Regions from separate parts of the Scopulibacillus cellulosilyticus genome, predicted to be linked through region 2. Evidence: riboswitches for the same ligand, from Rfam matches in the RefSeq annotation. Region 2 holds a riboswitch; each other region holds the start of a gene.
The links. A riboswitch is a leader RNA that binds a small molecule or an ion and turns the genes downstream of it on or off. The one in region 2 is predicted to bind S-adenosylmethionine.
Positions count from the first base shown of each region.

Region 1: another riboswitch for S-adenosylmethionine. It lies ahead of mmuP (S-methylmethionine permease); the one in region 2 lies ahead of ACFQRG_RS15350 (methionine ABC transporter ATP-binding protein).
Region 3: another riboswitch for S-adenosylmethionine. It lies ahead of ACFQRG_RS02910 (Na+/H+ antiporter NhaC family protein); the one in region 2 lies ahead of ACFQRG_RS15350 (methionine ABC transporter ATP-binding protein).

Region 1 is NZ_JBHTCO010000043.1:68,938-77,180, reverse strand. Features, by position in the region: partial or broken gene ACFQRG_RS20055 (GntP family permease) at 1-344, shown strand, start outside; gene ACFQRG_RS20050 (hypothetical protein) at 492-902, shown strand; gene ACFQRG_RS20045 (ammonium transporter) at 902-2,188, shown strand; gene ACFQRG_RS20040 (MFS transporter) at 2,363-3,721, shown strand; SAM riboswitch class I at 4,017-4,121, shown strand; gene mmuP (S-methylmethionine permease) at 4,203-5,612, shown strand; partial or broken gene mmuM (homocysteine S-methyltransferase) at 5,587-6,528, shown strand; gene ACFQRG_RS20025 (hypothetical protein) at 6,823-7,998, opposite strand.
Region 2 is NZ_JBHTCO010000020.1:35,021-43,263, forward strand. Features, by position in the region: gene sufC (Fe-S cluster assembly ATPase SufC) at 1-701, opposite strand, end outside; gene ACFQRG_RS15330 (YuzK family famiily protein) at 887-1,030, opposite strand; gene ACFQRG_RS15335 (carboxymuconolactone decarboxylase family protein) at 1,259-1,585, opposite strand; gene ACFQRG_RS15340 (MetQ/NlpA family ABC transporter substrate-binding protein) at 1,705-2,523, opposite strand; gene ACFQRG_RS15345 (methionine ABC transporter permease) at 2,535-3,203, opposite strand; gene ACFQRG_RS15350 (methionine ABC transporter ATP-binding protein) at 3,181-4,221, opposite strand; SAM riboswitch class I at 4,301-4,429, opposite strand; gene ACFQRG_RS15355 (homoserine dehydrogenase) at 4,481-5,482, opposite strand; SAM riboswitch class I at 5,555-5,667, opposite strand; gene ACFQRG_RS15360 (TlpA disulfide reductase family protein) at 5,920-6,339, shown strand; gene ACFQRG_RS15365 (SCP2 sterol-binding domain-containing protein) at 6,325-6,678, opposite strand; gene ACFQRG_RS15370 (anti-sigma factor domain-containing protein) at 6,720-8,033, opposite strand; gene sigI (RNA polymerase sigma-I factor) at 8,051-8,243, opposite strand, start outside.
Region 3 is NZ_JBHTCO010000003.1:98,288-106,530, reverse strand. Features, by position in the region: gene ACFQRG_RS02930 (hypothetical protein) at 1-99, shown strand, start outside; gene ACFQRG_RS02925 (DMT family transporter) at 177-1,121, opposite strand; gene ACFQRG_RS02920 (Lrp/AsnC family transcriptional regulator) at 1,355-1,840, shown strand; gene ACFQRG_RS02915 (YeeE/YedE family protein) at 2,108-3,367, opposite strand; gene ACFQRG_RS02910 (Na+/H+ antiporter NhaC family protein) at 3,553-4,884, opposite strand; SAM riboswitch class I at 4,995-5,100, opposite strand; gene ACFQRG_RS02905 (purine-cytosine permease family protein) at 5,386-6,756, shown strand; cobalamin riboswitch at 6,799-7,010, shown strand; gene ACFQRG_RS02900 (ABC transporter substrate-binding protein) at 7,160-8,137, shown strand; gene ACFQRG_RS02895 (adenosylcobinamide amidohydrolase) at 8,185-8,243, shown strand, end outside.

The DNA of each region.
Region 1 (8,243 bases), on a different contig from region 2:
AGTCACTTGTTGAAATACCCGGTCCGCCGCTTTTAGGATTGGCGATTGGCATCTCGGTGATATGCGGTATTACAGGTTCTGCTTCCGGAGGGCTGGGTATTGCCCTGCCGATACTGGCTCCTATTTATATGTCCCAAGGTATAGATCCGGGAGCCATGCACCGTGTTTCTTCATTAGCCTCCGGCGGACTTGATTCACTGCCGCATAACGGCTATGTCGTAACAACAATTAGAACGATATGCGGTGAGACACATAAACGCTCTTATTTACCTATTTTTTATTTAAGTGTCGTTGTACCAACTGCAGCTCTTCTGCTTGCGGTTATCTTGTATTCTATTTTCTAAAAAATTAAATGTATGTAAAAAGGTGTCCATCTTGTGGGCATCTTTTTTTTGCTCAGTTAATAAGAAAAAAAGAGGACAATATTGACTAAAAATTCAATTATAAATATAATAGTAAGAAATATAACATTTGATGTAAGGAGATATGACATGAATGTTTTGGATGAGTTGTATCAAAATATCATTTTCCAAGTTTCATCCAATGAATTAGTTGATCTGCTTCAATCACTAAAACAGAAAAAGCAGCATGAGATTGAAGAAATTAAGGACAAAATTTATAAATACGAAAAAGACAAGAGAGCGAAAGAAGCTTTATACCAATCCTTATCCCCATTTCGAAAATTTTTTACCGGACGCCCGCCAAGCCACCACCAGGCAGTCGAATATCTTGTTCATGTTAAAGAACGTGTAAAGAAAATAGAGAAGATAAAGATATACATTGCCAAAATAGATGACGCATTAAGGTTTTTGGAAAATAGGCCATCTGAAAGCGAAATCGTTTTGTCAACAGCCATTATTGAAGAACTAAGAATCTTGAAAGAAATGGAGGGGTTGCAATAATGACCATTCATACAGTAAGTTCAGGTTTGGACACAATTTGGGTTGTTTTAACTGCGGCTATGATTTTGCTTATGGAAGGGGGATTTGCGCTCCTCGAAGCAGGATTTGTCAGGCATAAAAACAATGTCAACATTATTATGAAAGTCTTTGCTGATATTACAATAGGAACGCTTTGTTATTATCTCATCGGCTTTGGTCTTATGTACGGAAATGATTTTTTAGGGTTAATTGGCACGGACGGGTTCATGTTAGCGAACCACCCCTCCCATTTAAATCTTCATATTTCTTTGGATACATTTTGGTTATTCCAAGCTGCATTTGTCATTGCAGTTATTTCAATCGTATCAGGTGCAGTAGCTGAACGCATTAATTTTCGGGCTTATTTACTATTCGTTGTTTTAATGACAGCACTTATTTATCCTATTGCCGGGCATTGGGTCTGGGGCAGCGGCTGGTTAGGAAAGTTAGGTATGGAAGATTTCGCCGGCTCAGCGGTGATTCATACGTTAGGGGGGTTCTCAGCTCTGGCAGCTGCCATTTTTATTGGCCCCCGTAAAGGAAAATTGACACCTGAGGGTACGAGTACAGTCGCTTTACCAAGCAATCTTCCTCTAGCTTCAGTTGGTGCATTTTTATTATGGTTCGGCTGGTTCGGTTTTAACGCCGGGAGTACACTAAGCGCAACAGATGGCAGGATCGGGCATATCGCTATTGTGACTATGCTGTCCGCAGCAGCAGGCGGTGCGACGACATTGATTTATACATTATTTCGTTATCATCGGTCGGATGCGCCTTCTGTCATTAATGGTTCATTAGCAGGTTTGGTTGGCATAACAGCAGGATGTGCATTTGTCAGTGATCAAGTTGCCATTCTTATTGGAGCGGTTTCCGGTTTGCTCATGATGTTCGCAACAAATTGGCTTGAAGCGAGACGTATCGATGACCCTGTGGGGGCTTTTCCTGTTCATGCTGTTTCAGGCATATGGGGGACGATTGCAGTAGGTTTATTTGCGAAAGATGGCGGACTTTTTACCGGCGGGGGCTGGCACTTATTGATCATCCAAATTTTAGGGCTTGCCATACTGAGCCTATGGGGATTTGCGTTAACGTGGTTAGGGCTTAAAGTCATTCAATTATGGATCCCTGTTCGCGCAACTGAAGAGGAAGAGGAAGTAGGATTGGATATTAGTTATCATGGTATGATAGCAGCTTATAGGGAACACGATTTTATTAATCATGAAGACCGCTACATCAAATATCAGGAAGATGATATAGAGTCCAATTAAATGACGGGAGCATAAGAGCCGGATAAAGATGGAAGTCTTTATCCGGCTCCTTTTTAATTTTTGAAATAATTTGTTATTTACAGCCCATAAATTAAGTAGTATATTCGTAATTATAACAATTTGCTAACATAATTTTTACTATTTCGACAAGAACAGACTCTAGGGGTGAAAAAAATGTCAACACAATATCAAAAGCAACAACAAGCTGCAGTTGTCGATCGGATGAACCGCCTTCCGATGTCCAAGTATTTTCTTAAATTTGTAGCCAAGCTTTCTATCGGAGGCTTTTTTGAGTTTTATGAGTTATTTTTAGTCGGCTCCATCGGTGCGGCACTTATAGATGAAAAATTATTAACGACAGGGAGCATGGCTTACTTTGTTGGCGCCGGTTTTTTAGGTATGTTTTTTGGGACTTTAATTTTTGGATATGTCAGTGATAAAGTCGGCAGGCGCAACGGTTATATTTACTCGCTTCTTATATACTCTATTTTTACTATTTGTATGGCCTTCGCACCATCTGCTGTATGGCTCGACATATTTCGGTTATGTGCCGGATTTGGTGTTGGCGCACAATTAGTGATCATTGACACTTATATTACTGAGATGACGCCTTCATCGAAACGCGGTTTTTATATCGCGTATAGTCAATTTATTACATTTTGGGCTGTTCCTATTGTTACCCTGCTGGCCTATCTGCTTGTTCCAACACATTTCTTAATGGATGGATGGCGCTGGGTTGTATTGATCGGTGGACTTGGTGCTGTTTTTGTTTGGTGGATTCGACTTGGTCTCCCGGAATCGCCGCGCTGGCAAGAGCAGCATGGTCAAATAGACAAAGCTGATCAAACGATGAAACATTTGGAGAAAATGATTGAACAAGAAGTCGGTTTACTGCCGCCTGTCCAACACAAAGAAGTTAAGGCGGAAGAGAAGGGGAAGTTCTCAGAAATATGGAAACCGCCGTACAGATCGCGGACAATTATGCTGTTAGTTTTCAATCTATTTCAAACTATCGGATTTTACGGGTTTGCTTCCTGGGTACCGACTTTATTAGTAAGTGAGGGTATTACGCTCGTCCATTCACTCTTCTATACATTTATCATGGCTTTGGCAAATCCATTTGGCCCAATTTTAGGTATGTTAACATCAGACCGGCTTGAAAGAAAGTGGATGATCGTTGTTATTTCAATCGCAATCGCTGTGGCTGGTACTATTTTTTCTTTGACTAGAATACCTTCTTTGATTATTCTAATGGGAATTATTATTACGCTTCTTAATAACTGGTTCAGCACTTTATTCCATTCTTACCAGGCGGAGTTATATCCAACACGCATTCGTGCCACCGGTGTCGGATTTACGTATGGTTGGAGCCGATTAAGTTCTGTATTCTCGGGATTCATCATCGCTGGATTGCTTCATGAATTTGGTGTTGTCGGTGTCTTTGGGTTTATCTCGGTTGCTATGTTGATTGTGGCCATTTCAATCGGAGGTTTTGGGCCTAAGACAAATAAGAAGGAGTTAGAGGAGATTTAGTAACTAAAATAAAAAAATATATAGTAAAATGCAGATTTACAATGTTAAGATTCCCTAGTTTAAAATCTCAATTTATCTTTATGTTTCATAGATAAATTGGGATTCTTTTTATACGTTAGGAAAAAATTTGCAGCAGTAGATGCCAATTTTACGCAGAGGCAAGTAAACGCAACAGACATCTGTAAAAGATTTACCATTAAAGAATTAGATTAAGTGCTAGAAGGACCATAATTTGTAAAAGTGCAGAATTCTCTTGACGTTTAATTCGTAAATTGATAAAGTTATTAAAAAATATTTCTTATCCAGAGAGGCGGAGGGACTGGCCCTATGAAACCTCAGCAACAGATCTATTAAGATACTGTGCTAATTCCAGTGGGTGATAAACCCTGATAGATAAGAGCGTACGTTTTTATTTGTCGGTAACGCACTCTTCTTTAGAGTGTGTTTTTGTTTTTTCTGGATGATGAAGAAGGAGAGTATGATGGGTAACGAAGGAAAGCAGGAATTTCAAAGGAAAATGAAAGTAAGACATCTTGTTATGCTGTCTCTTGGCGGGGTTATTGGAACCGGATTATTTCTTAGTTCAGGTTATACCATCCAACAGGCCGGCCCATTTGGCACCATTCTCGCGTATCTGATTGGAGCAGTAGTCGTTTATCTGGTCATGTTATGTTTAGGGGAATTATCTGTACATATGCCTGAGACGGGTGCCTTTCACAGCTATGCTGCGAAATACATTGGGCCAGGAACAGGTTATACAGTTGCTTGGTTGTATTGGCTGACTTGGACTGTTTCATTAGGTTCTGAGTTTACAGCTGCAGGTTTGCTTATGCAACGATGGTTTCCATCTATTAATGTATGGATATGGAGTGCACTATTTGCCATTTTGATCTTTTTATTAAATGCGCTGACGGTTAAGTTTTTCGCTGAATCGGAGTTCTGGTTTGCTTCTGTAAAGGTCATAGCAATTGTCGTATTTATTATTTTAGGCGTAGCAGCAATGGTAGGCATTATTCCAATGAAGAATTCACAGGCAGCTCCATTCTTTTCTAACTTTATCAGTGCCGGATTATTTCCTAATGGTACTTTTGCTATTATCATGACAATGCTTGCAGTCAATTTTGCCTTTTCTGGAACTGAATTAATTGGCATTGCAGCTGGAGAAACGAAAAATCCGGCCAAGACTATCCCAAAGGCTATTCGCACAACATTGTGGAGATTGGTCATCTTTTTTGTAGGAACGATCGTTATTTTATCTGCATTATTGCCAATGTCGGATGCGGGAGTATTAAAAAGCCCTTTTGTAGCAGTTTTCGAACGAATTGGAGTGCCATACGCAGCTGATATTATGAATTTTGTTATTTTGACAGCCATTTTGTCTGCGGCAAACTCTGGTTTATATGCTTCTTCCCGAATGCTTTGGTCACTAGCAAATAAAAAGACTATATCGCCGGTTTTCGCAAAGTTAACCAAACGGGGTGTACCGCTGGTCGCTATTATTTTTAGTATGATAGGCGGCGGTTTAGCTTTGCTCTCAAGTATTTTTGCACCAGGAACTGTGTATATCGTGCTTGTATCTATTTCGGGTTTAGCTGTGGTTATTGTTTGGATGAGTATCAGTGTTTCGCAATTTCTATTTCGCAGACAATATATTAAAGAGGGAAATTCAGTACAGGATTTGGCCTACCGTACACCGCTATATCCTATTGTACCAATCGCTTCTTTTGTACTTTGTCTTGCTTCATGTATTGGCATTGCATTTGACCCTACACAACGAATCGCCCTTTATTGCGGTATTCCGTTTATTTTTATTTGCTATGGAAGTTATTATTTCACGCAAAGATTGAAGAAGAGAGGAGTAAAATATGTTAACAAAACTCAATCCCATTGATGCTATTTTACGAGATTATTCAGTTATGATTCTGGATGGCGCTTTAGCTACAGAACTTGAACGGTATGGCTGCAATTTGAATGACCCTCTTTGGTCTGCGCGAGTACTGCTGGAAAGTCCAGAAGTGATTTACCAGGTTCATGCTGACTATTTTCGTGCGGGGGCTGATTGTGCAATCACCGCAAGCTATCAAGCTACTATTAATGGATTTTCTAAACGTGGAATACAAGAAAAAGAGGCTTTAGAGTTAATTAAAAAGACTGTACTGCTTGCCAGCAAAGCAAGAGATGATTTTTGGCAGCAAGATATGCAGGCATTTAGACCGAAGCCATTGGTTGCGGCATCGGTAGGGCCTTATGGGGCATATCTTGCAGATGGTTCAGAATATGCAGGAAACTATAATGTTACAGATGAAACATTAGCGGAATTTCATCGTACAAGAATGGCAGCTTTGATCGAAGCAGGTGCTGATTTAATAGCGTTTGAAACAATTCCTTCTCTGCAAGAAGCAAAGATATTAGCCTCATTATTAAAAGACTTTCCGGAATCATATGCCTGGTTATCTTTCTCTTTGAAAAATAACAAGACAATCAGTGACGGTACCTTGTTGGAAGAGTGTGCAAAAATGTTTAATGATCATGATCAAATTGCCGCAATTGGCATCAATTGCGCCCCAGCATCGTTTGTCACAGAAGCCATCAATGTGTTAAGTACAAATACGAAGAAGCCAATTATCGTTTATCCGAATTCCGGTGAAAACTATGATCCGGAAACTAAAACATGGCATGGCCAAGAATCATGTCAGTCTTTCGATGTTTAAGCCAAGGAATGGTACGATGCAGGAGCACGATTAATCGGAGGATGCTGCAGAACAGAACCCCATCATATTAAGGAGATTGCAAATAAATTGCGTTAACCTCTAGAGTATATAGTAATATCCAAGTCCATACAAAAGTCTATTAATAAGTAGGTGGAAAATATTTTGTCGGCTTAGATAGAGCAACAAAACCGATTTCCTAAAATAAGGGAATCGGTTTTAAGTATGATTGATATTCTTTTTCATAAATGATTTCTTTCTAATTTACATGTTTTATTTGTGTTTGTTTTTAGTCCAGAGTAAAATTGTAAATTTTTAGCTAAGCGATTATATATACATGTCAATTCTCTTATCCCATTTATAGACATAGTTTTTTTGATTAATTATATTCAATTAAATAGTCTGAACTAAGATGCTTGCAATGATAACTGATGCGGTGGTGACGGTTGTGAAGCCGCCGACAAGCATTGGTGTAAGGATTTCATTAAAAATGGTTTTCTGTTCTGCTTCGTTATCAGCGACACTGCGGCTGATTTCCTCACAGAGCAGATAGTCACCGGGGAATCCGAATAAAGCTGTTAAGGCTACTGCAATCCCTTTATTCATGTTCCACTTCATTAATTTTGCCCCAACAAAGCCGCCTGCGATAATCCCGACAATACCTATTGCCATAATGGCGAGAACGACCGGTAAATAGCCAACAAACATATGGATCGTTACATCATTCATAGAGCTCATCGTAATCACGATAATCCCGACCATAGCGATGCCGAATGAGTTCGCACGTTCCAGCATCTTATCATTATAAAAGCCGATATATGCACCGATTAGACCAATGACTAATGCCCATAAGCTATAATTAATGCCGGTTAAATTGCCTAAGAAAATAGCTAATGCTCCGCCAATAAATAGCTGCAATAAAAGGATGACATGCGTTTGATATTTTTTCGGAATCCAAGTCTTTCTTTTTGAATCAGTGAGTATGCTTTCAGGGTCTGCAGCAGCAGCAACCTCTGTGTAAGCTGCCTGATTAAGTGTTTTCTTGACATGCTTAGCATGACGGCGCAGAAAGAATGAGGCAAGCGGCATACCGATTAAACTTTGTATTGCAAGAATAAGAGCTGGAATGGTAACTAAGCCAGTCTGGCCGATAGCCTTCAGTTTTTGGGCGGTTAATATAAATGCAATGGTGCCGCCGGTTAAAGGTCCTGTCCCGGCTACTGCTGACGAATAACCAAACATAGGCGTAATAATGGCAAGAATAAGTACAGCAGCAACCGCGACCCCGCATAAAGCGATAATGACCGCTCTAATTTGTGATTTTATAATTTTAAACGGGACGAGTGTTCCCATATGAACGATCAGCGGTGCAATCATTAACGTTCCAAATGTGCCTATAGTTGATGAATCAATAATCTTTTTTGGGAAGATGCCTGTCCAAAGCGTGATCAAGTATCCTATAAGAACGACAAGTAACATAGGAATTCTCGCTCTTGTCATAATAGAAATAAGTTCGCCAACAGCCAATAAAAATAAAATAAGCATGGCTGCAAAAATTGGTTCATTCATTATAAAGACCCCTTTTATGAAATAGTTTAATGAATTTTTAGAATAATAAAGCGGCAAGTTATGAAAATAGTCTTTTTGGTTTTCGGACAGGTCCTTAACTGTATGACTGCTTTCTTATACCAATGTTTAAATTATTCTTTATGTTTTAAGGATTTTATCATAAGATAAAGGCCTTGAATAGTCATTTTTTGAAATTTCACTCAAGGCAATTAATACTAAATTTTTTAGTAAGCGCAACCATTATC
Region 2 (8,243 bases):
AGTTCAGGTCCGCCTGATTTTACAATACGGCCTTGCATCATAACATGGACTTTGTCCGGTGTAATATATTGCAATAAGCGTTGGTAGTGAGTAATAATTAAGCATCCAAATTCAGGGGAACGCATTTCATTGACGCCTTTTGCAACAACTTTAAGCGCATCAATATCAAGCCCTGAATCGATCTCGTCAAGGATAGCGATCTTTGGTTCAAGCATCATTAATTGAAGAATTTCGTTGCGTTTTTTCTCGCCGCCGCTGAACCCTTCATTTAAATAACGCTGTGCGAATTCCTGGTCAATATCAAGCAAATCCATTTTTTTATCAAGTTGTTTGATAAATTTCATGAGCGGAATTTCATTTCCTTCACCGCGGCGTGCATTAATCGCTGTTCTTAAGAAATCGGCATTCGTAACACCGCTGATTTCACTTGGATATTGCATCGCTAAGTAAAGGCCGGCGCGAGCCCTTTCGTCAACTTCCATTTCTAAAACATCTTTACCGTCAAGCATTACGGAACCTTCTGTAATCTCATATTTAGGATGCCCCATTAATGCTGAAGCAAGCGTAGATTTACCGGTGCCGTTAGGGCCCATAATCGCGTGAATTTCCCCGCCGTTAATTTCTAAATTAAACCCTTTAACTATTTCTTTATCTTCTATAGAAACATGAAGATTGTCGATTTTAAGGTTTGGTACAGACATGGTCATACCTCCAGTTATTTATCATAAATTGTCTTTTTCTACATTAATAAGTAGAGTTTTATTCTCAATCTATTCTCATTACAATCTTATATCAAATCCAATTACATTTCAAATAATGTTTATGTAGAAAATTTCCCCTTATAAGGGGAAAAACCAGTCATAAGGACTGGTTTTCCTAATAATTTTTATGACTGACTTAATTTATGGTCTTGCTCAGCGGCAATAATATTACATTTACGGTAATCTTTTTCTCGTGATTTTTCAACTTCAAGTCTTTTTTCTAAGCTTCTCTCATATTCAGCGTATCCAATACCATGAGATTGGTGCATCGCTTTTTCCATTTCACTGGTGTGTAAAAGCCTGATTTGACTTTGGGTGTTAATAATAAACCATCCCTTTCAAAATGTTTTACAAAGGTTAGGTTAACATAAATAAGATTAACTACCAAAGTGGAATTTGCTACATTTCAGACAATAGTTGATATTGTCACCTTATCTATGGCTTTCACCAACTGGAAGGGCAGAATAGCTGGATATTCCTCTGTATTTCAATGTTGTCTAGTGCTTCATTTGTTTCAGTTCATCCAAAGTATCCTGAACTAAAGTCACAGACTGGCTGATTGCAGCCCCGCCGCCAAAAGCTGCTGTTACGCCAATCGTTTCAAGAATTTCTTTTTCAGTACACCCTTGATCCATACAGCCTTTCGTATGATAAACAATGCAGTACTCATCTTGTGAGTAGATACTTATGCCAAGGGCAATTAATTGTTTTTGCTTTTGGTCAAGTTCTCCTTCTTTAAAACAGGCTGCGGTAAATTCATTATATTTATCAGCAATATGGGGCATCTTCTGCTCAAATTCATGAAGCCCCGTCTTATAATCCATAAGAATTTGTTCAGTGACATTCGCAGAAACGTGTTCTTTTTCCACATTAATACCTCTCTTCTATGGAAGTTCAGTTTTAGTATGTCAAGAACACAATTGATTCATTCGATACTTTAATGTTATTTAACAGGAACTACCGCGCCTTTATACTTCTTATTAATAAAATCTTGAATTTCTTTTGAATGTAAAACTTTTACCAGCTTTTTAACAGCAGGATTATTTTGATCTTTAGCTCTGACAACGACCGCATTAGCGTATGGAGATTTATCATTTTCCATAGCGATGGCATCTTTTTTCGGATTGAGGCCAGCATCTAATGCGTAGTTTGTATTAATGAGCAAAGCGTCCCCTTCACCGTTTTTATAAATTTTCGGAAGCATAGCTGCATCATATTTTGCTTCTATTTTTAAATGTTTTGGGTTAGAAGTGATGTCATCAATTCTTGAGTTAATATTGCCGCCATTTTTCAATTTGATGAGCCCCGCTTTTTGAAGCAGCAACAGCATCCTCGGTTCATCAGAAACGGAATTACTCATAATAATTGTAGCGCCTTTTGGCAGCTGTTTTAAGCTTTTATATTTTTTTGAGTAAATACCAATCGGTTCAACATGAATGTTTCCTACATCCTTAAAGTCATAATGGTTTTTCTTTTCTTGTACTTTTAAATATGGAACGGTTTGGAAATAGTTGGCGTCAATATCTCCAGATGCTAATGCTTTATTTGGCGTTACATAATCTTGGAACTTAACAATCTTAAGATTAACACCTTGTTTTGCCAATATTGGCTTTGCTTTCTCAAGAATTTCGGCATGAGGGACAGGTGTAGCACCTACTGTCAACGTTGTAGTTTTACCGCCTTTTCCATCTTTACTAGCGCCGCATGCAGCTAAAAGAAATACTAAACTTAGGCTAATGACTAGTGCGAATATCTTCTTCATTTTTTCTTCCCCTATCTTTTATCTAATTTTTTTGTAATAAAATCCCCTATAAATTGTAAAATAAAGACAATAATAAGAATAAAAATTGTTGAGAGTATAGTGACATCATTATTTCCGCGCTCGTAACCTTCGTTATAAGCGAGCGTCCCTAAGCCGCCTGCACCTATGACTCCAGCCATTGCTGTAAAACCAACAAGAGCAATTGCTGTGACTGTTATTCCTGAAGATAATGCAGGCAATGATTCGGGTAATAACACTTTCCAGATAATTTGCCATTTGCTTGCTCCCATAGCTTGTGCGGCTTCAATGACACCTTTATCGATTTCCCGGAGTCCTATCTCAACTAAACGTGCGTAAAATGGCGCAGAACCAACAATAAGAGCTGGAAGTGCTGCCGTTGAACCTAACATGGTGCCGACTAATAATGTCGTTATCGGGATCAACAATATAATAAGGATAATAAACGGAATGGAACGGAAAATATTGACTATTGTTGAAACACACTTATATATGATTTTATTTTCAAACATATTGCCTTTTGCTGTTACAAATAATAACAATCCTAAAATAATTCCTAAAATGACTGTAGCTACAACTGAAATGACAGTCATATAGAGCGTTTGTAATATGGCTTGCCAAATCTCGTTCCAATCAGCGTTAGGAAATAAGCTGTGCAGCATCTTGTATCACCTCAACTCCAACTCCTTGGTTTTCAATAAAATCTATTGCTCTTTTTACTTCGTGCGTTGCGCCATCAATAAGAAGGGTTAAAGTTCCAAACGCCCCGTTTTGTGTTTGTGAAATATTACCTTCTAAAATATTTATTTCAACAAGCTGCTGCTGAAATAGCTCGTTAACAACCGGCCGATTGGCTGAATCCCCTTTAAAGGATAATTTAACAATGGTACCCGATGGATGAGCTTGTTTTACAAAATCAACAGCTTCCTCTGCTTCATCATTTTGTGTCACTTGTTTAACAAATTCTTTTGTGATCGCCATTTTGGGTTGTTGGAAGACATCTAAAACATTACCTTCCTCGACAATCTGCCCTTTATCAAGAACCGCTACTTTGTGACAAATCTTTTTAACCACGTGCATTTCATGAGTAATCATAACAATCGTTAATCCCAGCTTTTTATTAATATCAACGAGTAAATCCAGTATCGCATTTGTCGTTTTCGGGTCCAGTGCAGACGTTGCTTCATCACAAAGCAATACTTTAGGATTATTGGCCAAGGCTCTTGCAATGCCGACACGCTGTTTCTGTCCGCCGCTTAATTGTGACGGATAGGCGTTTTCACGCCCTTCTAAGCCGACAATCTTAATTAACTCTTGTACTCTCTTTTTTCTTTCGGCTTTTTTGACACCAGCTACTTCAAGCGGAAATGAGATGTTGCCTTTTACAGTTCTCGACCATAGCAGATTAAAATGTTGAAAGATCATACCGATGTCTTTTCTTGCCTCACGCAATTTATTTTTTGATAAGCTGGACATTTCTTTGCCGTCAACAATGAGACTGCCTGCAGTAGGTGTTTCCAGCATATTGATTAATCGGATTAGAGTGCTTTTACCAGCGCCGCTATAGCCAATAATGCCAAAAATCTCGCCTTGTTTTATGTCTAAATCAATGCCGCTAAGCGCTTCGACGGCACCTTTTTTTGAATGATAAGATTTCTTAATGTTATTGAGTTTAATCATGTTGTCACCCCTTACCCTACTAAAATAAAAAATCTCTCTACCTGGACAGATAGAGAGATAAGTATTCGTACGCTTCTCCCTCTTATCTGTCAAGCCGCTGCTTGCAGGAATTGGCACCTTACCCGTCATTCAATTAGCTATAGCTAATTGAGAGCCGGGTGGTTGCCGGGCTTCATCGGGCCAGTCCCTCCACCTCTCTTGATAAGAGATTTTTAAAGTTTTTAAGATATTAGTATATTAGCACTAGGGTAAAGCTCTGTCAATACCCTCCTAAAGGCACAGGATCATTATTCTTTATACTTTTATTATTTTTGAAAAGCGCAACGAAATCTTCAATAATAGCACTTGCAGTCGGCAATGCTCCCGCCCCCGGACCGCTTAAAACTAAATCTTCGGCCAAATCAGTTTTAACCCTTACAGCGTTATTAACACCCTCAATGGCGTAAAGGGGATGATCCGGCTTGATTCTTAACGGTTCAACGCTGGCTTCGATTTGTCCATTAGATGATCGTGATAAGGCAGCAATTAATTTGACTTTTTCTTTGCTCTCTTCAGCGGCAAGAATATCTTCCTGTGTCACTTGATCGATTCCCTTTCGGACAACATCATTCCAATCAGGCTGCTCATTGTAAATAAGGTCGCTGATGATCATTGTTTTATAGAAAGCGTCCCAGCCTAAAACATCATTAGAAGGATCAGCTTCCGCATAACCCAGCCGCTGGGCCTCCGCAAGCGATTGTTCGAATGACTGAATCTTCTCCCGCATCGTCGTTAAAATAAAATTAGACGTCCCATTCAAAATGGCTTCCACTCTTTGTATACGGTTTACCTTAAGATAGTCTTTAATCATATGCAGAATTGGGATACTTCCCGCAACTGACGCTTCGAAAGCAAGTTGTGTTTGATGATCATCGGCTATTTTCTTTAATTCCTTACCCTTTTTAGCCAATAGCTCCTTGTTCGCTGTAATGACAGGCAGCTTACTTTCCAGAGATTTCCTTAGATAATTATAGGCAGGCTCACAACCGCCAATTGCCTCTATAACGACATCAACAGGGTGTTTTAATACCTCGTTAAAATCTGTTGTCACTTCAACGCCGCCATTTATTTTTCTATTTTTACAGGAATCTTTAATTAAAATGACAGGTATCCTGACAGCTTCACCAATAGCTTTATACAGTTCCTCTTGATGACTAATAACTGTTTCGTAAACACCTTGACCAACCGTTCCTAATCCAAGTAAAGCAACATTAATTGTCATTTCACCACTCCTAAGTATATTTAGTTTTTCAAGTATTAAAAAAACCCCTCCGATAAGAGGGGTTTATCACCGCTCTTATCTTTTAGGAGTATTTAAACTCCTGCAGGAATTAGCACCTTTCCAAGCAATTGCTTGGAGGTTGCCGGGCTTCATCGGGCCTTTCCCTCCGCCTCTCTGGATAAGAGAAAACTTTATTCAAATTTAAAATTATCAGTTAAATAGGACTTGGCTGGTGCCAAGCTTTAAGCACAGTCAACTGCATAGCCGCACTTTACTTTCAACCTTTAGTTGATTTAAACATTCAGAAAGTATAATAAATATTAACAATATAGTATCACCCAGTTAACTTAGTGTCAACTGGACTTATGTAATTGGTAAAGCTATACTTTCCATAGAAAGAATTTTTAAGATTTAACTATGGAAAGGGGCTTAAAAAATTGAAAGCACCAAATTTTGAATTAACCGATTTACAGACACAAGAAAAAGTTAAACTTTCCGATTTCGAAGGCAAACCTGTTATGATTACATTTTGGGTATCATGGTGTCCTGATTGTCAGAAAGATCTGCCTAAAAAAGTCGAATTTTATCAATCATTGAATAAAGATGAATTAGCTTTCTTAACCGTTAATGTTACGGGAAGGGAAGGTACGGAAAAAGACGGTCCCCAATTTGCCCGTGAACATGAACTCCCTTTTCCGATACTTCTTGATGAGGGAACAAAGACTTATGATGCCTATAATTGTTCCAGTGTACCTACAACCGTTATCATGGATCAGCAGCATCAAATCATACATACCTTTGGTGACAAATCATCATTTTACGACATTATAGAAGCATTAAGTTCAGTAATGAAGTGAACGCGAAGCATCTCCTGTCAACAAAAAAAGTGATTCTAAGACAAGTAAGTGGCGCTCTAATCCATCAATTCTTAAGCGCCCTTCTTTTTCCAAAACCATTAATCTCTCAGAACCGTTAATAAGGGCAACTATTTGATTTTCCTCGCCTGAAACATAGACATCAATATTATCAGGGTGCTCATCCAATAATTCGCATTCCCCATTGCAAAACGATATCCAAACCGTCTCTTTTTTATCGTCCAATTGCAAAATAAAACTTCTATTTTTATATAATGGCTGTAATACAGGCTTTTGCAAAAGTGTTTGGACGAAGTTTTCGGATGTTTCTTTTAACATCATCTTTCACCTCTTAACCAAGATCGGAGCATGAACGCTCTCTTTTAATGTTCATTTTTATGGTCCTGTTTCGGGCCATGCTTTTCTTGATATTTGTGCTCTCCTTTAGGATCGTGATGCGAGCCTTTACTTGGTTTTTCCTGAGGATGGTGAGATATACGGCCGCAAGGATTAGCCTTAGACTGATAAGGCCATTGTTTTTTTGGTTTTGCTATAGGTCGATGAGAATCATTTTCTTTATTAGGCTTAGCCTCTGACCTGTACGAATTTCTTGCAACCTTTTCCTTTGGCTTACTCTTCACGGCAGATGACGATCGATGAACGGGCCGGGAACCCTCAGATTGTTTTTTTGGCTGATGATAAGTCTTTGTTGAAGACTCAGGATTCGTTTTTTTATTTCCGCTGTCATTATTCGATATACCTTGCTTTCCGCCAGGATGATCTACTGGTTTATCTTTAGATGTATGAGGATTTTTAGAGTCATTTATATGATGGTTTACATCATCAGAAGACGAATCAGACGCTGTCTTACCTGTCGATTGATGACTTTTATCGGTAACAGGCTCGGTTTGAACTGAATTATTTATATTATTGCTGTTTGAATCCGTTTTCGGTTGTTCATACTGTTTCATTTCTTTTACCGATAATTGCTTCGCTTTATCAATTGTTAAATCCTTTTTATATTTTGATGCATCCAAGTATACAAGATATTTCCCGGTAGATAATCCTCTTTTCTTTGCCTTATCATGCATTTTAACTGTCGTTGGAAGCACTTCACAATGACCTAAGCTTTTTTGAAAAGCTTTCTGATTAGAAAATCCTTCAACAGCTTGATCCATTTGTTTGCTGAAACCTGCCCGTTTATGTTTACTAATATGATTAGTAAGCGCTGTTGTGATTAACACTTCCGGGTGATCTTTAAAATAGCCGCTGTCCGCAAGCTTCCCGGCAACTTTTAACGCAAACGTTTCAAGAGGCATTTTGATATATTGATTTGGATCTTCTAAAATAGCTTTTGCATCAGCGTTCATCGGTTTAACAGAAAGTACATGCAACTTTCTATTAACGCTCACTTCAATACTAGGGTTAATATCAAAACTTACATAAGCAGCCACAGCTTTATTTTTTATCATTCCGTTGATAAGAATAAAAATACATATCAGAGAAAAGCAAGCTGCCAGAGTAGGAATCCAAATTTTCATATAAAAGGGAAGCGGATGTGAAAGATCATTTTCAAGAATAGATTCCCCAACAGACACATCTGCCGCCCTTTTCAATTTAATTGATTCAAAAGCGCCGTCTTTTGTTAATAAAACCCCGCGGCGCCCTTCTCTAGACATCAGTATCCCTCGACTCACCTGCTCCCTCCTTCCTGCTACAGGGTTTCCGGCTCAATATACGACTGCAATGCACTGAACCCGCCAATATAAATAAGTGCAACAGCTATTATATACTTTCGGTTCCTTTCAATCGTTTTACGACTGCACGACACAAATTGTAGAAGATCTTTAATTGGTAATTGTTTTTTAACCTTTAAATGCTGGGCCATTTCGGGATGGTCAGCCAGA
Region 3 (8,243 bases), on a different contig from region 2:
GAGCTTATGAAACTTGCCCTTGGCAGGCAAACTGAGTTAAATCTCGATTACTGCGATGTAGCCGCAGCTATTAGAGGATATATAGCTGCGGCTACATAGGATCACCGTATAGGTGCAAAGAAAAACCGGATTCACTTCACAGTAAGTCCGGTTTCTGCTTAATTTAAATCTGCTTTTTAAGATACTCCCTTTTTCTGGGCAAGGGCAGTATTTGAAGGCTGCGGGAGACTGCGCTTCCGCTTTAAAATCACTTTAGTTTTAAAATGGGAGAACAAATAACAGCCGATAATCACGATGACGCTCCCAATCCCCTGTATCCATGTCATTTTTTCACCTAACAGCAAAAACGCTAAAATGGCCGTAAAGATAGGGTTAAAATTCAAAAAAACACCTGAAGCGGTAGGCCCTAATCTTTGTACGCCAATATTCCAGAACACCATACACAATACAGTTGATATAACCCCGGTATATAAAATGGATTCAATAAAAGAAGCATTAATATTTGTTACTGTAAAATCAGACAGGTTAAATGGCACAAGAAAAATAAGCCCGAATATGCCGGAATATAACGTAGACATCATTGGCGATGTCTTTGTTGTTGCCCATCTTGAGCAAACAGAATATATTCCCCATATACATACAGCTGCTAACATCCAAAGATCGCCTTTATTGAAATGCAACGAAAGTAAAAGATCCATCCTACCTTTTGAAAGGACAAGAATAACACCGCATAGTGAAAGGATCATTGAAGCGCCCTGCAGAATATTTATTCTTTCTTTTAAAAATAAAAAGGAAAAGACAGCAATTGAAATCGCATTTAATGTTGAAATTAATCCGACATTGGTCGCTGATGTTTGTTCCAATGCCCAAAATTGAAAGACATTAAATAGTACAACCCCGGTGATCCCCATTAAAGCTAAAGGAAGAATGGCACTTAACGGCGGTAATATCTTTTTTTCCTTCCGCCACACAATGGGAAAAAGGCAAACAACAGCGATGATCCATCTTAAACTTGTCAAGGTTACCGGAGAAGCATGGCCAACCAGTGACTTCCCAACAACAAAATTTCCTCCCCATAACAAACTCGTTAATAGCAGAAGCAAGTAACTGAAAATTTGCATATCATTGAACCCCTTTTCGCATTTCACTATTGAAACCGCTGTGCACAATGGATTAAAATGTTCTATATATTTGTAAATGATTTTAACATGATCTGCTTATTAACGATATGTTATTTTGTTCAATAAGGGAAATTCAAAATAATAAAAGGTAAATGTCATTCTTGAAATAATTAAATTCATTTTAATCCATGGATTGGAGCTTTTTGTTGAAGATTTGAAAGGGGATAGATAAAATGGAATCTTTCATAAGTAAAGCGTTAGATGATGTGGATATTCAAATTTTAGATGCAATGCAAAAAGAGGGTCATTTAAGCAATGTGGAGCTTGCGCGTCGTTTGAATTTATCTCCGCCCGCCACACATGCAAGGGTTAAGAGGTTGGAAAATGACGGCTTTATCGATCGGCGAGTCGCCATTTTAAACCAGGAGAAACTTGGGTTCGATTTATTGTGTTTTATCTTTATGAGTACGAATATTCATAAAGCTGAGAAATTGGAAGTTTTGGAGAAGGAATTAATGGCGATGCCGGAAGTATTAGAGTGCCATTGTTTAACCGGGGAATATGACTACCTTTTAAAGGTAGCAAACAAAGATCGAAAAGGATTAGAGAGTTTCATCAGAAAACTTAACAGGCTTGGGATCACAAGAATCCAAACAAGTCTGGCCTTAAGAGAAATTAAATATTCAACAGTTTTGCCGATAGGGGATAGGGGGAAGTAGCAGATAAGTTTAAATCTGCTAAAACCCATCCATTTGAAGCTTTATAATTTAACTTTTAAATGATAAATTTGATCTTTTAACTTGAAACTGTAAGCGTTTTCAATTATAATGATTATAGGATGAACAACAACTGTGGTTGTTAGGGCATTTGGCGTAGGCGGGGCCAATGCCAAAAGGACACACCAAAGCGATGTGTCCTTTTTGTATATCCGTTCCTCACAATAAAAAAAGGCCGGCAATTAAGCCGGTCTATAATAACAACATTATTTAGCAAAAATGATCCTTAGAATTTGGATTAGACATTCCAAACAGCGGACGCAGGTAAAGTGCGGCATAAGAACCGATCAATGCCATGATCATCCAAACCCAGCCATGGAGGCTGAAGGATGAAATACCGCTGAAGTAGGCGCCGATGTTACAGCCGAACGCAAGCCTTGCACCGTAACCCATTAACAGACCGCCGATAATAGCGGCAAGTGCTCTGCGGAACGGGATTTTCTTTAGCAGGAATAATCCGCCGAGCGTTGAGGCAAGGAAAGCGCCGATTAGAATACCAAAGTCCAAAACGCTTGTAGAATCGGTAAATACTGATTGGTGGAGACTGGCGGCGCGGTCGCCTGACCAGTAACCCCAGTGTGATACGTCAATTCCCATAGCGCCCGCAATTTTTGAGCCCCATAATGCGAATCCCGAGGTTATTCCCCATGGAGAGTTTCTAACCATTAGGACAACTGCATTAAGAACAGCTAATACAATGGCTGCAAACCATAACGGCCATGATCCGCGGAAGAAGCGTTTCCAGCCTGTTGCGGTTGGTAATGGTTTTACTCTTGGCGGACGTCGTTTCTTATCAATCCACAGTGTGAGACATGTGATCAATCCAAATATAACAATTTGAACGATCCATGCTCCAAAATAGCCAAGACCGGTGCTGGTTGCAAGAGAGATTGGCTTAAACGACGGCATTTGATTGACCCAGAAGTCAAAATGCCAGGCGCCAAAAACTGAGCCAACGATAAAGGCGATCAAAGTAAGGAACATTTCCGAACGGCCGCCGCCAACAGCATAAAGGGTACCGGAAGCGCAGCCTCCGCCCAATTGCATGCCAATGCCAAAAATAAATGATCCGAATATCAAGCTCGTGCCGACAGGGGAGACATCACCTTCAGGATGTCCGCCAAAGAAGCTGATGCCTGTGGAAAGGATAATGGCAAATAAAGTACTGGAAATAGTGAGCATCAGCATATGAGCCCTGATCCCTTCGCCATTCCCTACTGACAGCATTCTGCGAAATGCTGAGGTAAAACCAAATCTTGCGTGAAATAATGTATAACCTAACAACAAACCAACCCACAGCAGAACGCCTTGCTTAATGCCTCCAATTGAAATAGAAAAATAGCTCAGAATAATAGTTATAAGTGCAGCGGCAATAATTAAAATCGTTTGCGGAGAGCCGAGGCTATTTGTTTGTTTTTTCTCTGTTTGCTGTTCTTGATGCTTTTGAACACTATGATGAACAGTTGCCAATTCAAATCACCCCAATTCGTATAATTTTAGTCGGATTTAATATTTTATACCATCATACACTATTTCGTGTCAATAATAAACTGTTATTTTTATCCGATGACAATGGGAAAACGGTTAAACAAAAGCTTTATTTTATTAAAACTAAGAAAAGCGGCACAATCCAATTGGATTAGTGCCGCTGTAATCTACGCTTTATTTTTGGTCTCTTTCGCCTCTAATTTTGCCTGTTTCTTTCTCGGTGACAGTCTTGGAAAACCAATCATTATGGCAATAATACCGCAAATACCGATCAGAATGGGATAAAAATTATAAACCATGATGCTTACAGGAGAAATAGATGCTAATCCTGCTGCTGCTAAGAGTTGTGCGCCATAAGGAATAATACCTTGCCAGCAGCACGAGAATAAATCCAATAAGCTTGCCGATTTTCTCGGGTCAATTTGATATTGATCTGAAATATTTTTGGCCAAGGGACCTGTAATAATAATGGCGATAGTGTTATTGGCTGTACAAAGATCAGTCAAGCTGACCAATCCGGCAATACTGAACTCAGCGCCTTTTTTCGACTTGATTTTACGTGTCACAATATATAATAGATAGTCTATGCCGCCGTTATAACGGATGATCTCGACAGTCCCGCCAATGAGGATCGCCAGCATCGCCATCGTTTGCATGCTTGCGACGCCATCGCCAATTTTTTGTAAAAGACCTAACAAATGATAGCTGCCATTAAATAATCCAATCGCACCGGCAAAAATGATGCCACCGGCTAACACAATCATTACATTGACGCCGGACAATGCGGCGATTAATACTGCCAGATAAGGAAGGGTCTCCAGTATGTTGAAATGATGCTGTGTGACTTCCGCATGGCCGCCTGTTGACACGAAAGCCAGAATAATAATGGTGACAATAGCTGCCGGCAGAACGATAAAGAAATTGGTTTTAAATTTATCGCGCATCTTTGTATTTTGTGTACGAACAGCCGCAATTGTTGTATCGGAAATAATCGACAAATTATCGCCAAACATAGCGCCGCCAATAACAGCCGCCATGGATAAGGCCATTGAGATATCAGTTTGGTGGCTGATACCGACGCCAATCGGTGCCAAGGCAACGATTGTTCCCATAGAGGTTCCCATAGACAAAGAGATGAAACAGCCTATGACAAATAAGCCGACGATAAGAAGGTTTGGCGGTAAAATCGACAGCGTCAAATTGACTGTTGATTCAACGGCGCCCATGCCTTTGGCTACTTCTGAAAAAGCGCCGGCTAACAAGAAAATAATCACCATCAAAATGATATTAGGATGCCCTGCGCCTTTACAAAAAGTTTCAACCTTATTATTCAAAGACTCTTTTTGATTCATAGCCAGAGCAACGCCTGCCGCGATAAGAATAGCTACAATCACAGGCATTTTATTAAAATCACCGGATATAATACCAGTCCCAAGGAATAAAACTAAAAATATAACAAAGGGCAACAGCGCCAAAGGGTTCCCTTTACTTTTTTCCATTAAAATCACCTCTCTAATCATAGTTGTCTTGTATGCAAGTATGAGAGGCCAAATAAAAGACCTCATCTTTCCAATAAGAAGAGGTCTTATAAAATATATAAGAAACGCCCTTCTTATCTTCCAAGCCTAAAGCTTGCTGGATTTGGCACAGCACTCTCTGTGGAGTCCGCTGCCGAGACTTCATCGGGCCAGTCCCTCTGTCTCTCTTGATAAGAAGATTTATTTAGAAGATGTTCAAACAGTCCGGGAAAAATAGCTGTCGAAGCGGTATAGTGCTCCTGCGCCGAAGATTACTCACAGAAGTATTGCCGCTTCTCGTCGCAACTCGTAGTAGTTCGAGATGTAACGCTCGTTCCTCCTTTTTGAACAATCACTTTAAATTCATTTTTAATACTATCTTACAATAAAGCGTTTAGGTTATAATGTCAATTGGAAAATTTCCATTTTGAATGGTTTGAAAATTCTAAGGCTGCGGAATCCAAAAATGGGGGAATTTTTAAAATGGACAATAATAAGCCGGTTATACTGCCGCTGGAAAAAAGAACCGGAAAACAAAAAGAGCTTTTTTTCATATGGTTTGCTTCAAATATTGGCATTTTAGGATTGGTTTATGGCGCTATTCTCGTTAGTTTCAAACTGAGTTTTTTACAATGCCTTTTAGCCGCGGCTGTCGGTTCTCTATCTTTTGCATTGGTAGGGTATTTAGGTATACCTGGAAAGGGGGCTGGGGCATCGACCTTTGTATTGTCGAGGGCAGCCTTCGGAATAAAAGGAAACTATATCCCTACTTTAATTGGATGGATAAACCTTGCAGGGTGGCTGTCAGTCGGTGTTGTAACAGGTACATTAACTTTATTATCTCTATTTGGCGCTTTTGGTTTTAGTTCTACTAAAACGTTAACAGTCATCAGCTTAATTATTTTTTCAGCTTTAATTATTGTATCAAGTATTTTTGGTCAAGAAACGCTTGTAAAGATTCAAACATGGTTTACATATGTATTTGGGATATTGACGCTAGTCGTCTTATTACTTTTAATACCAAAAACGAATTGGGGCGAATTATTGAGTATGAAGAGCGGAGAATGGCTGGGCAGTTTTCTGCCGGCTGTATCCATTATCATGGCAGGTACGGGCATTAGCTGGACTATCGCGGCAAGCGACTATAGCTGTTATCAAAATCCAAATAATTCTTCGAAATCAATATTTGCAAGTATCACTTTAGGGGCGTTCATTCCTTTATTCGTTATAATAGGTGCCGGTGTTCTGATGACGACTTCAGTATCTGGATTATCCACATCATCAAATCCAATCGATGCGATTAGTCATGGATTGCCTAAATGGATGATCATTCCCTATTTTATAACAGCGCTTGGCGGCTTAATCCCGCAATGCATCATTGCTTTGAAATCTGCAAGGGTCAATTTAGAAACGCTGAATATTAAAGTTAATCACGCATCGGCTGTCACCATACACGCGTTAATTATGATATTCTTCACAATATATGTTTTGTTTATTTCTGAAAATTTCTTGGGAAATTTTCAAACGTTTCTCGGGCTCCTTGGGGTTGGGCTTGCATCATGGGCCGCAACATTCCTTATTGATTATATTTGTATAAGAAAGCGAGAGGGCTATGAATTAAGGCTGCTGACGGATAAGGATTATAATCAAGTAAACTATCGAGGTGTATTTAGTTGGTTGATAGGGGTTGTCTTCGGGCTGTTATTTACAAATTCACCGTTTTTTAACGGACCGTTTGCTATAGGGATATTCAGGGACAGCAGTTTAGGAGTCATCCTGGCTTTTGTTGTCAGCGGATTAATATCTCTCATACTTATTTCTTACAGTTCTAAAAAAGTTAGGAGAAATATATAAAATTTTAGGAAACCTTAGTATAATAGATATTAAGCCAAAAAGTACATAGGTTATGATTCAGGTGCTGAAAGCTTTGCTTGCAGCTTAAAAGGGAAGTTGGTGAAAGTCCAACGCGGTCCCGCCACTGTAAATGGAAAGCGGTCTAAGAATGCCACTGTATGATCGAAACGCTTAACGAAGTTAAGTGTTCATATGGGAAGGTTTAGACTGCAATGACCATGAGCCAGGAGACCTGCCTGATTCAGAACACCAATGGCCTACGCGGATAGGGAGGTGTTGTTTAAAAACAGTGCACATTATTTAAAATAATGAGGATTTCTTATGTTTTTAACACACGCGGCGCATCTCCAATAGGCAGGGGATGTTTTTTTAATGCCATTAAACAGACGAGGGGGAACTTTCAGTGAAAAAAAGATTACTGGCGTTATTCTTAACGCTTATGGTCATTTTTGGCTTATTAGCAGGGTGCGGAACAAGCAATAATGACCAAAAAGCTAACAAAAACAGTCAATCCAAAACCGAACAAACGGCCTTTCCGGTAACAATTAAAGATGGTCTCGGGGATAAGGTAACGATTAAACATAAGCCTAAAAGAATCGTCTCGCTTATTCCAAGCAATACAGAAATTGCCTTTGATTTAGGTTTGAACAAGCAAATAGTTGGTGTCTCAGATTTTGATAATTATCCTAAAGCCGCTCTTAAAAAGACAAAAATCGGCGGGGAAAACATGAATGTGGAAAAGATAATCTCGTTAAAACCTGATCTTGTCTTAGCTCATGCATCATCTGCTCATAACAGCCGGGACGGCTTAAAGCAGCTTCGTGAGGCAGGTATTCCGGTTCTTGTTGTGAATGATGCAGAAAGCTTCAATCAAGTCTATCAATCTATTCAAATGATTGGACAAGCGACAGGGACAAATAAAAAAGCGGATCAAATCATAAACGATATGAAATCGAAAGTGGCTGCTATTCAAGAAAAAGCGAAGCAAGTGCCTAAAGATAAAGAAAAACGGGTCTATATTGAGGTTTCGGGGTCCCCGGATATTTATACCGCCGGTCAGGGAACCTTTATGAATGAAATGCTGAATATCATTCATGCGAAAAATGTTGCTGCTAATCAAAAAGGCTGGGTGAAGATATCGGAAGAGTCAATTGTGAAAGATAATCCCGATGTTATCTTAACGACATACGGTTATTATCAAAAAAATGCCGTAAAGAACTTATTGAAGCGTCCAGGCTGGGGTAATGTTGCCGCTGTTAAAAATAAGCAAGTCTATGATGTGAACAGTGACCTTGTTAATCGCCCGGGCCCAAGGTTGGTTGACGGCTTAGAGGAAATGGCTCAAATGGTTTATCCGGATGTATTTAAAAATAAGAAGTAAATCAACACAGCTTTTGAACAAGTCCTGATAGAAAGTGAGAGAACGGAATGATAAGCTCAAGCCTTCTTCAAGTAACAAGCGAACGGATTTTATTGGATTCACCTAT